2 regions of the Vagococcus coleopterorum genome follow, and region 2 is predicted to be linked to the other one. Evidence: a T-box and tRNA genes for the amino acid it is inferred to sense, from the RefSeq annotation. Region 2 holds a T-box; the other holds one or more tRNA genes.
What was found. The T-box of region 2 lies ahead of tyrS (tyrosine--tRNA ligase). A T-box ahead of a tRNA ligase gene usually reads a tRNA of that ligase, here a tRNA-Tyr.

Region 1 (7,029 bases), 180 kb from region 2:
TGCTTTTTGATTGACCGTTGTTTCTGTCCCAATCACACCAATAATATTTTTTTCAGTACATTTCAATGCCGCATGACTTCCTGGTCCAATCACACCGACTACAGGAATATCTAATTCATTTCGAATTTCATCTAAAACAACAGCAGTTGCTGTGTTACAAGCAATCACCAACATTTTTATATTTTTATTTAAAAGGAAACGAGTCATTTCCCATGTATAGGCTTTAATCTGTTCAACTGGTCTTGGACCATAAGGACAGCGTGCTGTATCACCAAGGTATAAAACTTGTTCATGTGGCAATTGTTTTAACGCTTCCTTTACAACTGTCAAGCCACCCACTCCTGAATCAATAAAGCCGATTGGATTATTATTACTCATTTCATTTCACCTCAATTATCATCTGATTTCTCTCACCCATCTATTATACCCTAAAACCAGTACATAAATAAACAAAACCAACTACAGAATAGCTTATAGTTGGCATCTGAAGTTATTTTATTATAAAATAAAGTCTACACAATTTTAGGAGGGTTATTTTGAAAAATATTTTAGATCAACTACGCAATTATTCATTAACACGCAGTATCATTTACATCGTTTTAGGAATTGTTATTTTATTCGCACCACTAGCAGTTAAGAAAGTTTTATTTTACTTAATTAGTGCTTACCTAGGATTCTTCGGAATCATGAACTTAGTAACTGCCTTTAAACGTAAACAAGAAACAGGCAACCTATTCGGTATTGAATTTATCATTGGTGCGATGCTAATTCTTTTAGCAATCATCAACATTGTTTTCATGGACTTAATTACTAAATCCATTCCAATTATTTTAGGTGTCTTATTAATTCTAAATGCTTTAATCCAATTAAGCTTAGGTGCTTCAATTAAAGAGGTAAATCCTAAATATCGTTTAACAATCATTATTTATAGCGTTATGGTATTAATCGCTGGTATTACATTAATTTTCAATCCATTTGGAACTGATACAACAATGCTACGTGTCTTCGGAACAGTATTAGTTGTGATGGGTGCAGCAGAATTATTAAACCACTACACTAAAGATCAATACTTACTATAAACTAAAAAGAAGCTTCGGCTTCTTTTTTTTGCACAAAAAAACAACTAAACCGAAGTTTAGTTGTTGAAAGTTTAAATTCAAATTAAGCTTTTTCGATGTTAGTCGCTTGTAATCCGCGTTGACCTTCTTCAACGTCGAAAGTTACTGCTTGACCTTCTTCTAAAGTTTTGAATCCTTCACCTTGGATAGCTGAGAAGTGTGCGAACACGTCTGAACCGTCTTCTTGAGTGATGAAACCGAAACCTTTGTCTGCGTTAAACCATTTTACTGTTCCTTGAGCCATTGTTGTTTCCTCCTAGTGCGCATAGCGCTTATTATTGCAATAAATATCGATGCTACAAAAGAGGTGTCTCAAAACAATAAATGTTTAATTACCTGTATGTGTATCTAACTTATTACAATACTTAGTATAGCTCACAATTCTTAATAAGTAAACAGTAAAACCTTAAAAACCTCAAATCATTTTCTTTTCTAAATTTCAGAAAAAAAAACGTTGTCCAAAGGACAACGTTTTCATTAATAATAATATGTTAAACTATTTATCAAACTTTTCTTTTACTTCGTCAATAACATGTTCTGTCGACTCTTTAACATCATCAACTACGTGTTCTGCAGATTCCTTAACATCAGAAGCTACTTTCTTCGCTTTACCAATAGCTTGATCTAAAATACCTTCAGCTTTTTTCTTGCCATCACCTGTAACAGTTCCTGCAACTTCTTTTGCTTTACCTTTTACTTCATCCATTGCGCCTTTGTCTGTCATGAAAAAACCTCCAATAATTTATTTTTACTACACCCTTACTGTATCCAATAAACTAAATTATGTCTAATAAAGTGACTTATCAAAAATAAAAAACACTAAATCAAAGGATTTAGTGTTTTCATATAGTACCGGTGGCCGGGGTCGAACCGGCACGATCGTGAGATCACAGGATTTTGAGTCCAGCGCGTCTGCCAATTCCGCCACACCGGCAAATTATAAATAAGGCGGTAACCGGATTTGAACCGATGATAAAGGTGTTGCAGACCTCTGCCTTACCACTTGGCTATACCGCCGTAATATAAAACTGGGCTAGCTGGATTCGAACCAACGAATGACAGAGTCAAAGTCTGTTGCCTTACCGCTTGGCGATAGCCCATAAATAAAATAGGCGGATGATGGGAATCGAACCCACGCGTGTCGGAACCACAATCCGATGTGTTAACCACTTCACCACATCCGCCATAATAAAAATGACATAATATTAAAATAGGCGGATGATGGGAATCGAACCCACGCATGTCGGAACCACAATCCGATGTGTTAACCACTTCACCACATCCGCCATAAATATTAACAGGGGTAGTAGGACTCGAACCCACGCTGACGGTGTTGGAGACCGTAGTTCTACCACTAAACTATACCCCTAGCATAAAACATAAAAAATGGAGGAAAGTGGATTCGAACCACTGAACCCTAAGGAACGGATTTACAGTCCGTCGCGTTTAGCCACTTCGCTATTCCTCCAAATGGTGGCTTGAGACAGAATCGAACTGCCGACACCTTGAGCTTCAATCAAGTGCTCTACCAACTGAGCTATCAAGCCTAATATAAAAACGGTCTGGACGGGACTCGAACCCGCGACCTCCTGCGTGACAGGCAGGCATTCTAACCAGCTGAACTACCAAACCATTATATATAAGTATTAATGTATTATAACATACATTAAATGACCCGTACGGGAATCGAACCCGTGATACCGCCGTGAAAGGGCGGTGTCTTAACCGCTTGACCAACGGGCCTTATTAAATTCATTCTTTATTACGGAGAGTAAGGGATTCGAACCCTTGAGACAGTTTCCCGCCTACACGCTTTCCAAGCGTGCTCCTTCGGCCTCTCGGACAACTCTCCAGATTCTCTTACTTCTCTTATATTAAAGATGACTCCGGCAGTAGGACTCGAACCTACGACATCATGATTAACAGTCATGCGCTACTACCAACTGAGCTATGCCGGAATAATACTAAAGCGTGGCAACGTCCTACTCTCACAGGGGGAAACCCCCAACTACCATCGGCGCTAAGAAGCTTAACTACTGTGTTCGGCATGGGAACAGGTGTATCCTTCTTGCTATCGCCACCACACTTGTGATGTATTATTTTCTTTTGAGTAATTGCTCACTCAAAACTGGATAGTAAAGTTTAATCAAAACATTCCTTGAATCCTACGTTTTATTCTTGGTTAAGTCCTCGACCGATTAGTACTAGTCCGCTCCATACATCACTGTACTTCCACTTCTAGCCTATCTACCTGATCGTCTCTCAGGGGTCTTACTTTCCGAAGAAATGGGAAATCTCATCTTGAGGGGGGCTTCACGCTTAGATGCTTTCAGCGTTTATCCCGTCCACACGTAGCTACCCAGCAATGCCCTTGGCAGAACAACTGGTACACCAGCGGTGTGTCCATCCCGGTCCTCTCGTACTAAGGACAGCTCCTCTCAAATTTCCTACGCCCGCGACGGATAGGGACCGAACTGTCTCACGACGTTCTGAACCCAGCTCGCGTGCCGCTTTAATGGGCGAACAGCCCAACCCTTGGGACCGACTACAGCCCCAGGATGCGACGAGCCGACATCGAGGTGCCAAACCTCCCCGTCGATGTGGACTCTTGGGGGAGATAAGCCTGTTATCCCCAGGGTAGCTTTTATCCGTTGAGCGATGGCCCTTCCATGCGGAACCACCGGATCACTAAGTCCGTCTTTCGACCCTGCTCGACTTGTAGGTCTCGCAGTCAAGCTCGCTTATGCCTTTGCACTCTACGAATGATTTCCAACCATTCTGAGCGAACCTTTGAGCGCCTCCGTTACTCTTTAGGAGGCGACCGCCCCAGTCAAACTGCCCATCTGACACTGTCTCCCACCACGATTAGTGGTGCGGGTTAGAATGGCCATAACACAAGGGTAGTATCCCACCAACGCCTCAACCAACACTAGCGTGCTGGCATCTAAGGCTCCTACCTATCCTGTACATGTGTCACAGACATTCAATATCAAACTACAGTAAAGCTCCATGGGGTCTTTCCGTCCTGTCGCGGGTAACCTGCATCTTCACAGGTACTAAAATTTCACCGAGTCTCTCGTTGAGACAGTGCCCAAATCGTTACGCCTTTCGTGCGGGTCGGAACTTACCCGACAAGGAATTTCGCTACCTTAGGACCGTTATAGTTACGGCCGCCGTTTACTGGGGCTTCAATTCTGAGCTTCGCCGAAGCTAACCCATCCTCTTAACCTTCCAGCACCGGGCAGGCGTCAGCCCCTATACGTCATCTTTCGATTTTGCAGAGACCTGTGTTTTTGATAAACAGTCGCTTGGGCCTATTCACTGCGGCTGGTCCGGAGACCAGCACCCCTTCTCCCGAAGTTACGGGGTCATTTTGCCGAGTTCCTTAACGAGAGTTCGCTCGCTCACCTTAGGCTACTCGCCTCGACTACCTGTGTCGGTTTGCGGTACGGGCAGTAATCATCTAACTAGAAGCTTTTCTTGGCAGTGTGACATCGGAAACTTCGGTACTTAATTTCCCTCCCCATCACAACTTGTTCTTAAAAGAGTAAGCATTTGACTCACCCTAAAACTCATTGCTTGGCCGTGCACTTCCATTCGCACGGATTTCTTAGCCTACTGCGTCCCTCCATTGGTCAAACAATAATTACTGGTACAGGAATATCAACCTGTTGTCCATCGCCTACGCCTATCGGCCTCGGCTTAGGTCCCGACTAACCCTGGGAGGACGAGCCTTCCCCAGGAAACCTTAGTCATACGGTGGACAGGATTCTCACCTGTCTTTCGCTACTCATACCGGCATTCTCACTTCTAAGCGCTCCAGTAGTCCTCACGATCTACCTTCAACGCCCTTAGAACGCTCTCCTACCAATGCACCTAATGGTGCACTCCACAGCTTCGGTAATATGTTTAGCCCCGGTACATTTTCGGCGCAGGGTCACTCGACTAGTGAGCTATTACGCACTCTTTAAATGGTGGCTGCTTCTAAGCCAACATCCTAGTTGTTTATGCAACCCCACATCCTTTTCCACTTAACATATATTTTGGGACCTTAGCTGGTGGTCTGGGCTGTTTCCCTTTCGACTACGGATCTTATCACTCGCAGTCTGACTCCCGGATATGAATATATGGCATTCGGAGTTTATCTGAATTCGGTAACCCGAGATGGGCCCCTAGTCCAAACAGTGGCTCTACCTCCACAATTCTTAATCCGAGGCTAGCCCTAAAGCTATTTCGGAGAGAACCAGCTATCTCCAAGTTCGATTGGAATTTCTCCGCTACCCACAGCTCATCCCCGCACTTTTCAACGTACGTGGGTTCGGTCCTCCAGTGCGTTTTACCGCACCTTCAACCTGGCCATGGGTAGATCACATGGTTTCGGGTCTACGACAACATACTCATTCGCCCTATTCAGACTCGCTTTCGCTACGGCTCCGACTCTTCATCTTAACCTCGCATGCTATCGTAACTCGCCGGTTCATTCTACAAAAGGCACGCTATCACCCATTAACGGGCTTTAACTTGTTGTAGGCACACGGTTTCAGGATCTATTTCACTCCCCTCCCGGGGTGCTTTTCACCTTTCCCTCACGGTACTGGTTCACTATCGGTCACTAGAGAGTATTTAGCCTTGCGGGATGGTCCCCGCGGATTCCGACGGAATTTCTCGTGTTCCGCCGTACTCAGGATACTCATAGGTGTGCAGTCCATTTCGCCTACGGGGCTTTTACCCACTACGGCTGACCTTTCCAGGTCAATTCGACTATCAACTACAGCTACCATATTTGAGTCCTACAACCCCAAGAAGCAAGCTTCTTGGTTTGGGCTCTTACCGTTTCGCTCGCCGCTACTAAGGTAATCGAATTTTCTTTCTCTTCCTGCAGGTACTTAGATGTTTCAGTTCTCTGCGTCTCACCTCATATACCTATGTATTCAGTATATGATGACAGCCTATAACAGCTGCCGGGTTTCCCCATTCGGAAATCTCTGGATCATAGCTTACTTACAGCTCCCCAAAGCATATCGGAGTTAGTCCCGTCCTTCATCGTCTTCTAGTGCCAAGGCATCCACCGTGCGCCCTTATTAACTTAACCTATGTTGCTAACAATGATGTTAGACTTTCAGTTTCCACTCTGTAGCGATACAGGCTCCACTGATCCTTTAAACAGCGTTTTGAACTTTGTTTAAAAACTCTTATGAATAGTACTAAAGTACTATCACAACGCGGTGTTCTCGGTTTGTTTTGATTAATTTCTTTAACTATCCAGTTTTCAATGAGCAAATGTTTGAGAGTAGACCTCTCAAAACTGAGCAAAGTAAGAACGAACCTGTAGGATTCCGTTATATTCCTTAGAAAGGAGGTGATCCAGCCGCACCTTCCGATACGGCTACCTTGTTACGACTTCACCCCAATCATCTATCCCACCTTAGGCGGCTGGCTCCAAAAGGTTACCTCACCGACTTCGGGTGTTACAAACTCTCGTGGTGTGACGGGCGGTGTGTACAAGGCCCGGGAACGTATTCACCGCGGCGTTCTGATCCGCGATTACTAGCGATTCCGGCTTCATGTAGGCGAGTTGCAGCCTACAATCCGAACTGAGAATGGCTTTAAGAGATTAGCTTGGCCTCGCGACCTTGCGACTCGTTGTACCATCCATTGTAGCACGTGTGTAGCCCAGGTCATAAGGGGCATGATGATTTGACGTCATCCCCACCTTCCTCCGGTTTGTCACCGGCAGTCTCGCTAGAGTGCCCAACTTAATGATGGCAACTAACAATAGGGGTTGCGCTCGTTGCGGGACTTAACCCAACATCTCACGACACGAGCTGACGACAACCATGCACCACCTGTCACTTTGTCCCCGAAGGGAAAGCTCTATCTCTAGAGTGGTCAAAGGATGTCAAGACCTGGT
Region 2 (7,029 bases):
GCGTAAGAATGTTTCTTTCGGGAAGCTGTAGTTCGCTACTAGTTGCTTTAATGCTTTAATTGCTTCGGCTAGTTCAAGCACTTCTTCATCAAAAAAGTTTTTCACTTTCACATCTTCTGGTTTCATAATATTAGTTAAACTTTCCAAGTATTCATAGCTTGTTTCCTCAAATAAATTGCGTTGTAAATAGGTCATTGAATATCCTGCAAAAATCGGTGTCACTAAATACTCTGTTCCTTCAAAATTTTTACGTTCGACCACTGTGTAATCATTGTCTAATAAATAAATGGTACTAAATGCTGTCATTGTCCTTCTCCTTTTTATTTCATCATAAATCTATTGTAGCGGATAATTACCTCCGACAAAAGGAAAAGAACGTCCGATTAACATCAGACGTTCTTTTATTTTATTTAGCTGTTAATGTATTGTATGTTTGTTTTCTTGAAACTGGAGCACGTAAGACTTTATCACCTTCAAATAAATCTGGTGTCATATCAAGACGTTGAATTTGTCCATCTTCAAATGTTCTGACAGTTAATGCAATATTTTTAGGGTCTAAACTATAAGCTGATGTGTATTCAGTGTAATGAACCGCATCTTCTCCTTCAATCATTTCACCTGGTGTACGAACAATTCCGTAAGGTAAATCAAATTGATTTAACAAGTTATACACGCGGTGCAACCCTTCTTCTGAATCTTTAGGTTGAACCATTAAGTTTCTTAAAACACCCGCACGAGCGAAACGTGATTGCGGTGTAAAGTCGCCTGGCAAACCAAAAACTCCACTACCTTTACCTGCTGATAAAGCCATAGTTGTTCCAATTTCACGTGGCTCATTTTTGTAATAATCTAAGCCAACATAATTTTGTAGATTTTTTAAATGCCAATCCATATGTGGTGTATTAGTAAAAACCATTGCTGTATTTTCAGTAATAGTAAAGCCGTCATAGTTATCTGGTTCCACTGCAATTGAAGCACCTGTATTATCGTAGAAAACATAATGTTGAGGTTGTGCCACACCTAAAACGTTTTTTACGTTTGCTGCTTGGACATCATTGTTGATGTTAGCTTTAACTTCTTCAACTGAACCGTAGTTAGCTAAGATGTAAGTAACAACTTCTTCACCACGCATGGGTGTTTTACCAGCTGCTTTAATATCTTCTAATTCAGCGTACTTATTATAGTCATTTCCGAAATAGAACGAACCGCCTGCTAAGCCTTTTTCGTTTACACCATCCATGATCATCTCTGTTTCTTCAGATTGATCAACTAACGACGCCATCTCTGGATTAAGAGCTTTTAATTGCTCACCTAAATTCATATCCTTCATTTTACCATCCATTACGATAGCCGCAGTTGCATATTTAAACGTCACTGGACTTAGTAATTGATTTGTTGAAACATACCCTCTAGGAATGATTGCTGCCTGAACGGGTAATGGCATAGCGTATTCTTGCGTTCTTCCGAATACTGTATTACCATCTTTTGTTAAAAATCCTACACCTGTACACATATTTTTTTCCTCCTTCTAACTACCAGACCAAAATCTGATGTTGCTTTAAGCTATTACCATTTTAACACCAGATGACTTATTTAAACTAATAATATGCGTTAAATAAACAAGAATTTCACAAAAAAATCATATTTACTCCCATTCTACGTCGACTAATTCGACTTCTTCAACAAATCCTTTTCCTTGTTCCAGCTCTTCTTTATGTTCTGTTAGAATAAATCCCTGCCATTTTATCATACCACGATCATGATAATCTTCTTCAACTTTCAATATCACGTTGATGCCCTCCTAATAATCGACTTCTTTTTAAATAAGTTCCAGATTCCTTTAAGCTGTTAGCTGTAAACAAGGCTGTTTTACCAAACTGTTCTTTCACTTGGTCCATGACTTGATCTAACTTTTCATTTTTTTCTTGTTCCTCAGACGTTTCAAATAAATTAAGTTGCGGAAATACAGGATCACCTAAGTGGCTGAAACTTATACTGATATTACGAAGCGGTCGTCTCTGCTCGTTCACTCGATATAGATGTAACAAGTGATTTGTTAAAACAGCTGTTGTATCTGTCGGTTCAATTTTTAATTGTCTTGTTAAAGCGCGTTCTCCTGACTGACGAGGGAAACCTAATTGTAAACTAACGCAACTTGTAAACTGTTTGTGCTCTCGTAAGCGTTGAGATAGGTTGGCAGTCATCTCTCTAATAATTAGCTCAATATCCTCTTTTTTATGATAATCTCTTTCTAGAACCTGACTATTTCCAATTGACTGACTCTTAGTTACCAGACCTTCCTTTTCAGAAATCACACTGCGGTCAATACCATGAGAATGATAATAGAGTTGCCGCCCAATTGCTCCCATCTTGTTACGGATTAAATCACGGTCAACTTGTGATAAATCATAAACTGAATAAATCCCTAAACTTTGTAATCTTTTAGCCGTCCGGTTACCAATACCCCACATATCTGTAATAGTTGGGATACCCCAAACTTTTTCTTGAACATCCTCATAATGCCATTCAGCGATTTGACTTGGTGTCTCTTTCGCTTCGTTATCTAACGCTAGCTTGGCTAGTAACGGATTATCTCCTATGCCAACCGCCACAGCTAAATTTAATTCACGCCAAATATGATCCTGAATCTGACGAGCAACTTGCCACGTTGTCTGCCCAAAAAGGTGTTTACTATTGGTAATATCAATAAATGCTTCATCAATGGAATACGGATGAACATCTTCCGGTGCAGCGTATTGTTGAAATATTTGATTAATCAACTGGTTCACCTTAACATATAAACCCATACGTGGTGGCACAATCATAATTTTGTGATACTTCGGAAAGTCGAACTTTCTTGATCCTGTTTTTAGTCCATACTTTTCCTTAACTAAAGGGCTAGCAGCTAATACTAAGCCACCTTTCTTATCTCCTCTACTCATGACAACTAACTCACTCTTTAAAGGGTGTAAACCATGCTTAACAGATTCTACTGAAGCAAAAAATGACTTAACATCGATACATAAGACATCCCGACGTTGTTCTTCAGAATAATCAAGCCGCTTCATCCCCTTCACCCCTTTCAATACTATAACAACAGTTTACAAACGTATGTTCGTTATGTAAAGGGGAACACGAGAAAAAATACATCACTTGCTATAATCTCAATTACCGTTATAATTTACATAAGAGATTAGTCCCGAATGAAAGGAAGTTTACAATGAGTATTACAGAAACGATTAAAGATATCCGCTCTACAAAAGGTTGGGATATTCAAACTTTTAGCCGCGAGATTTTAGTATCTCAAAAAACAATTACTGACTGGGAAAACAACATTGGCTACCCCACTCATGGCCAATTATTGCGTATTGCTAAAGCCACTGGAATTCCTGCTGATGAATTATTAGCTAGTGATCATGAGTATTCCGAACAATTAATGGCTGATAAAAAGAAACTTCAATGGCAAGGTATTATCTTTACTTTAATGTTAATGTCTGGTGTCATCTTACTAGGATCTGCCATTTTCGGATTCTTAGCCACTGGTGAAATCTTTTGGATCCCTGCAGCTATTGGCGCCTTCTTATTAGCAGATGGTAGCTTACTTGCTAAAAAATACTTTGAACGAAAATAAAAAAGAACCTCTATAATAGAGGTTCTTTTTTATTTGATTAAACGATCTCTTCCTGCTTGTAAACCTATGACTAAAAGCGCCACTGTTACAAAGAATAAGAAAATTAACGAGCTCATCCACGTATTTGTCATATCATGTAAGAAACCAAAGACAAATGGACCACAAGCTGCTAGTAAATAACCAATTGCTTGTGCCATACCAGAAATGCGTCCTGCATCATGCGAACTTGTTGTCCGAACACTGAAGAACATCATTGCTAAACTGAATGAGAAGCCTCCGCCCGCTCCAATAGCGGCAACAGACAAGCCAATAATCCAAACATTACTTGAGAACATAATTCCAAATAATCCTAGGAATAATAAGGCACTCCCAATCACTACTAAACTACGTTGATCACGACGACGTCCCGCAATAATTGCCACGATAAAGTTTAACGGCACAATAAACAATTGCATTAACGCTAATAACCAGCCTGATGTTTCTCCGCTAATAGCTTTTTCAGAAAAAATTTCTGGCATCCAAGCCAACAAGCTGTAGAAATACAATGACTGTAACCCCATAAACCAACTTACTTGCCAAGCCAAACGAGATTTTAATAAATTCACATCACTTGAACGTGTTTCCTCAACTTTGGCTAAAGTTTGATTTTTTAATTGCGGGAACCAGAATAATAATGCTATTACTGTAAAGATCACCCAAACTCTTAAAGAACCTTGCCACGTTAAACCAAAAGATTCAACTAAAGGTAAACTTAAACCTGAGGCAATGGCACCTGCAACATTCATAGCAACCGAGTAGATCCCTGTCATCAAACCAAGATTATCAGGAAAATCACGTTTGATTAAACTAGGAACCAAGACATTTCCGTGAGCAATTCCAATACCAATCATTACTGTTCCAAAAAATAAACTAAAGATACCTGGTAATGAACGAACAATAATACCGGCACCTAGGACAATTAAAAAGAAAAATAAGGTTCTTTCAATTCCAAAACGAGCCGCACTTCTAGGGGCTAAAATCGACGCTCCTGCAAAAGCTAACAGTGGTGTTGTGGCGATCATCCCTGCCACACTACTGGATAACTGATACGTATCACTGATATGACTAATCAATGGCCCAACCGCCGTGATTGGCGCTCTTAAATTGGTTGCTATAAAAATAATTCCTAAGACTAATAGAAATTGTTGTTTTGAAATCTTTTCTGACATTCCTTGACACCTCAATCTTTTAATATAAACACAGACTTGAGGATAACGCTATTTTCACAAAGAGTCAACCAAACAATCTGAGATAAAATAGTTATACTAAATAGATTTTGTGAAACAAATCAATCGATTCGCTTCGACAAAGCCTAATTTTAAATGCATAGCTAAACTTTCTGTATTATCTAACTCACAATCACTGGCAAACTCCTTACATCCTTTAACAACTGACCACTCTTCACATTTCTTACATAGTTCTCGAGCTACACCTTTTAGCCGATATGGTTCTTTGACAAAGATCCCCTCTAAATAACCTACTGGATTACTCTCAGTCCCCTCCACATAGTCATGGCGTAACTGACATTGTGCAAAAGCAACTAATTCATCATCAATCTCTTCCCCATATATAATTGCTTCCTTATTCGTAAGTAATTCGCTAAACTCTTCTCTTAATTCATTTTGATCGTTATCAGGCCACAATAACAAAGCTAAAGTCACAACTTCGTCGACTCGTTCTTGATTGATTTTAATAATCATCTCTATCTACCTCCTAGGTCCTTAATTTATTATCGCGTATAACAAACGATTTCTGCAACTAATAGCCTTCTTGACAGTCTATCTAATCTAGTCTAGACTAAGGGTAATTCAATATTATCTTGATTGAGTGCAGTAGTTTTCTTGTCCCTATCTCAGAGAGTCGACGGTTGCTGAAAGTCGATATATACAAGCTAAACGAATTACGCTTCTATTAATAATCAAGGGTTTCATCAACCATACTGATGTGAAGAGGTATAATCAGTGATTATACAATTTGGGTGGTACCACGGAATAAACATTTCGTCCCTACAGGCTTTCTTAGCTTGTAGGGACTTTTTTATTACCAAAAATAAAGGAGAGAAAAATAATGACAATTATCGATGAACTACTATGGCGCGATGCCATCAACCAACAAACAGATGCTGAAGGTTTACAAGAGTTAGTAAAAGAGAAAAAAATTAGCTTGTACTGTGGTGTTGACCCGACTGGCGACAGCATGCATATTGGACACTTGATTCCCTTCATGATGCTGAAACGATTCCAACTAGAAGGTCATCACCCATACATCGTTATCGGTGGTGCTACTGGAACAATTGGCGATCCCAGTGGTCGTACCTCAGAACGCCAACTACAAACAATGGAACAAGTGCAACATAACGTTGATGCCCTATCTGCACAAATGGAAAAGTTATTTGATGTTAAAAACGATAATGGTTTAACAATGGTCAACAACTACGATTGGACTCATAACTTAAGTTTATTAGACTTCTTACGTGATTACGGTAAAAACTTCAATATCAATACAATGTTAGCAAAAGACATTGTATCTAGTCGTTTAGATACTGGGATTTCATTTACTGAATTCACTTACCAAATCTTACAATCAATGGATTTCTTACATTTATACCAAAACCACGATGTCCAATTACAAATTGGTGGTGCTGATCAATGGGGAAACATTACTGCTGGTTTAGATTTAATTCGTAAAAAAGAAGGTGCTGAAGCTAAAGCCTTTGGGTTAACTATTCCCCTAATGCTAAAAGCAGACGGAACTAAATTTGGTAAAACAGCTGGTGGTGCTGTTTGGTTAAACCCTGAAAAAACATCACCATTCGAGTTCTACCAATTCTGGTTAAACCAAGATGACCGTGATGTGGTTAAATACTTAAAATTCTTTACCTTCTTAACACAAGATGAGATTGCTGAACTAGCTGAAAAAGTTGAAACAGAACCTCATAAACGTGAAGCTCAAAAAACTTTAGCAGCGGAAATGACACGTTTCGTACACAGTCAAGAAGCTTTGGATGATGCTTTGTTAATCACCCAAGCCCTATTCTCTGGTGAAGTGAAACAATTAACAGCTGATCAGATTGCCGAAGGATTTAAAAACATGCCATCAGCTGAAATCAACTTAACTGATATGAACTTAGTTGATTTCTTGATTGAAGTTGGCATTGAGCCTTCTAAGCGTCAGGCACGTGAAGACATTACCAATGGCGCTATCACAGTTAGCGGAGATAAAATTCAAGACCTAGACTACATTGTCACTGAAGACAATTCATTTGATGGTCGCTTTATCTTAATTAGAAAAGGTAAAAAGAAATACACTTTAATCCACTTAACAAAATAATAAAAAGACCACCCTCTCAGGTGGTCTTT

Region 1: it encodes a tRNA-Tyr, which carries the amino acid that the T-box ahead of tyrS (tyrosine--tRNA ligase) is inferred to sense. The anticodon was not compared.

The regions. Positions count from the first base shown of each region.
Region 1 covers NZ_CP049886.1:1,296,393-1,303,421, forward strand. Annotated here, with positions in the region: gene racE (glutamate racemase) at 1-378, opposite strand, end outside; gene G7081_RS06450 (HdeD family acid-resistance protein) at 537-1,079, shown strand; gene G7081_RS06455 (cold-shock protein) at 1,162-1,362, opposite strand; gene G7081_RS06460 (CsbD family protein) at 1,615-1,842, opposite strand; tRNA gene G7081_RS06465 (tRNA-Leu) at 1,969-2,052, opposite strand; tRNA gene G7081_RS06470 (tRNA-Cys) at 2,065-2,135, opposite strand; tRNA gene G7081_RS06475 (tRNA-Gln) at 2,147-2,218, opposite strand; tRNA gene G7081_RS06480 (tRNA-His) at 2,230-2,302, opposite strand; tRNA gene G7081_RS06485 (tRNA-His) at 2,332-2,404, opposite strand; tRNA gene G7081_RS06490 (tRNA-Trp) at 2,417-2,487, opposite strand; tRNA gene G7081_RS06495 (tRNA-Tyr) at 2,506-2,586, opposite strand; tRNA gene G7081_RS06500 (tRNA-Phe) at 2,590-2,665, opposite strand; tRNA gene G7081_RS06505 (tRNA-Asp) at 2,677-2,750, opposite strand; tRNA gene G7081_RS06510 (tRNA-Glu) at 2,790-2,861, opposite strand; tRNA gene G7081_RS06515 (tRNA-Ser) at 2,884-2,970, opposite strand; tRNA gene G7081_RS06520 (tRNA-Asn) at 3,003-3,076, opposite strand; rRNA gene rrf (5S ribosomal RNA) at 3,088-3,203, opposite strand; rRNA gene G7081_RS06530 (23S ribosomal RNA) at 3,297-6,210, opposite strand; rRNA gene G7081_RS06535 (16S ribosomal RNA) at 6,471-7,029, opposite strand, start outside.
Region 2 covers NZ_CP049886.1:1,120,182-1,127,210, reverse strand. Annotated here, with positions in the region: gene G7081_RS05580 (hypothetical protein) at 1-306, opposite strand, end outside; gene G7081_RS05575 (linear amide C-N hydrolase) at 407-1,513, opposite strand; gene G7081_RS05570 (hypothetical protein) at 1,646-1,789, opposite strand; gene G7081_RS05565 (Y-family DNA polymerase) at 1,773-3,068, opposite strand; gene G7081_RS05560 (helix-turn-helix domain-containing protein) at 3,221-3,631, shown strand; gene G7081_RS05555 (CynX/NimT family MFS transporter) at 3,661-4,839, opposite strand; gene aac(6') (aminoglycoside 6'-N-acetyltransferase) at 4,936-5,370, opposite strand; T-box leader at 5,481-5,681, shown strand; gene tyrS (tyrosine--tRNA ligase) at 5,738-7,000, shown strand.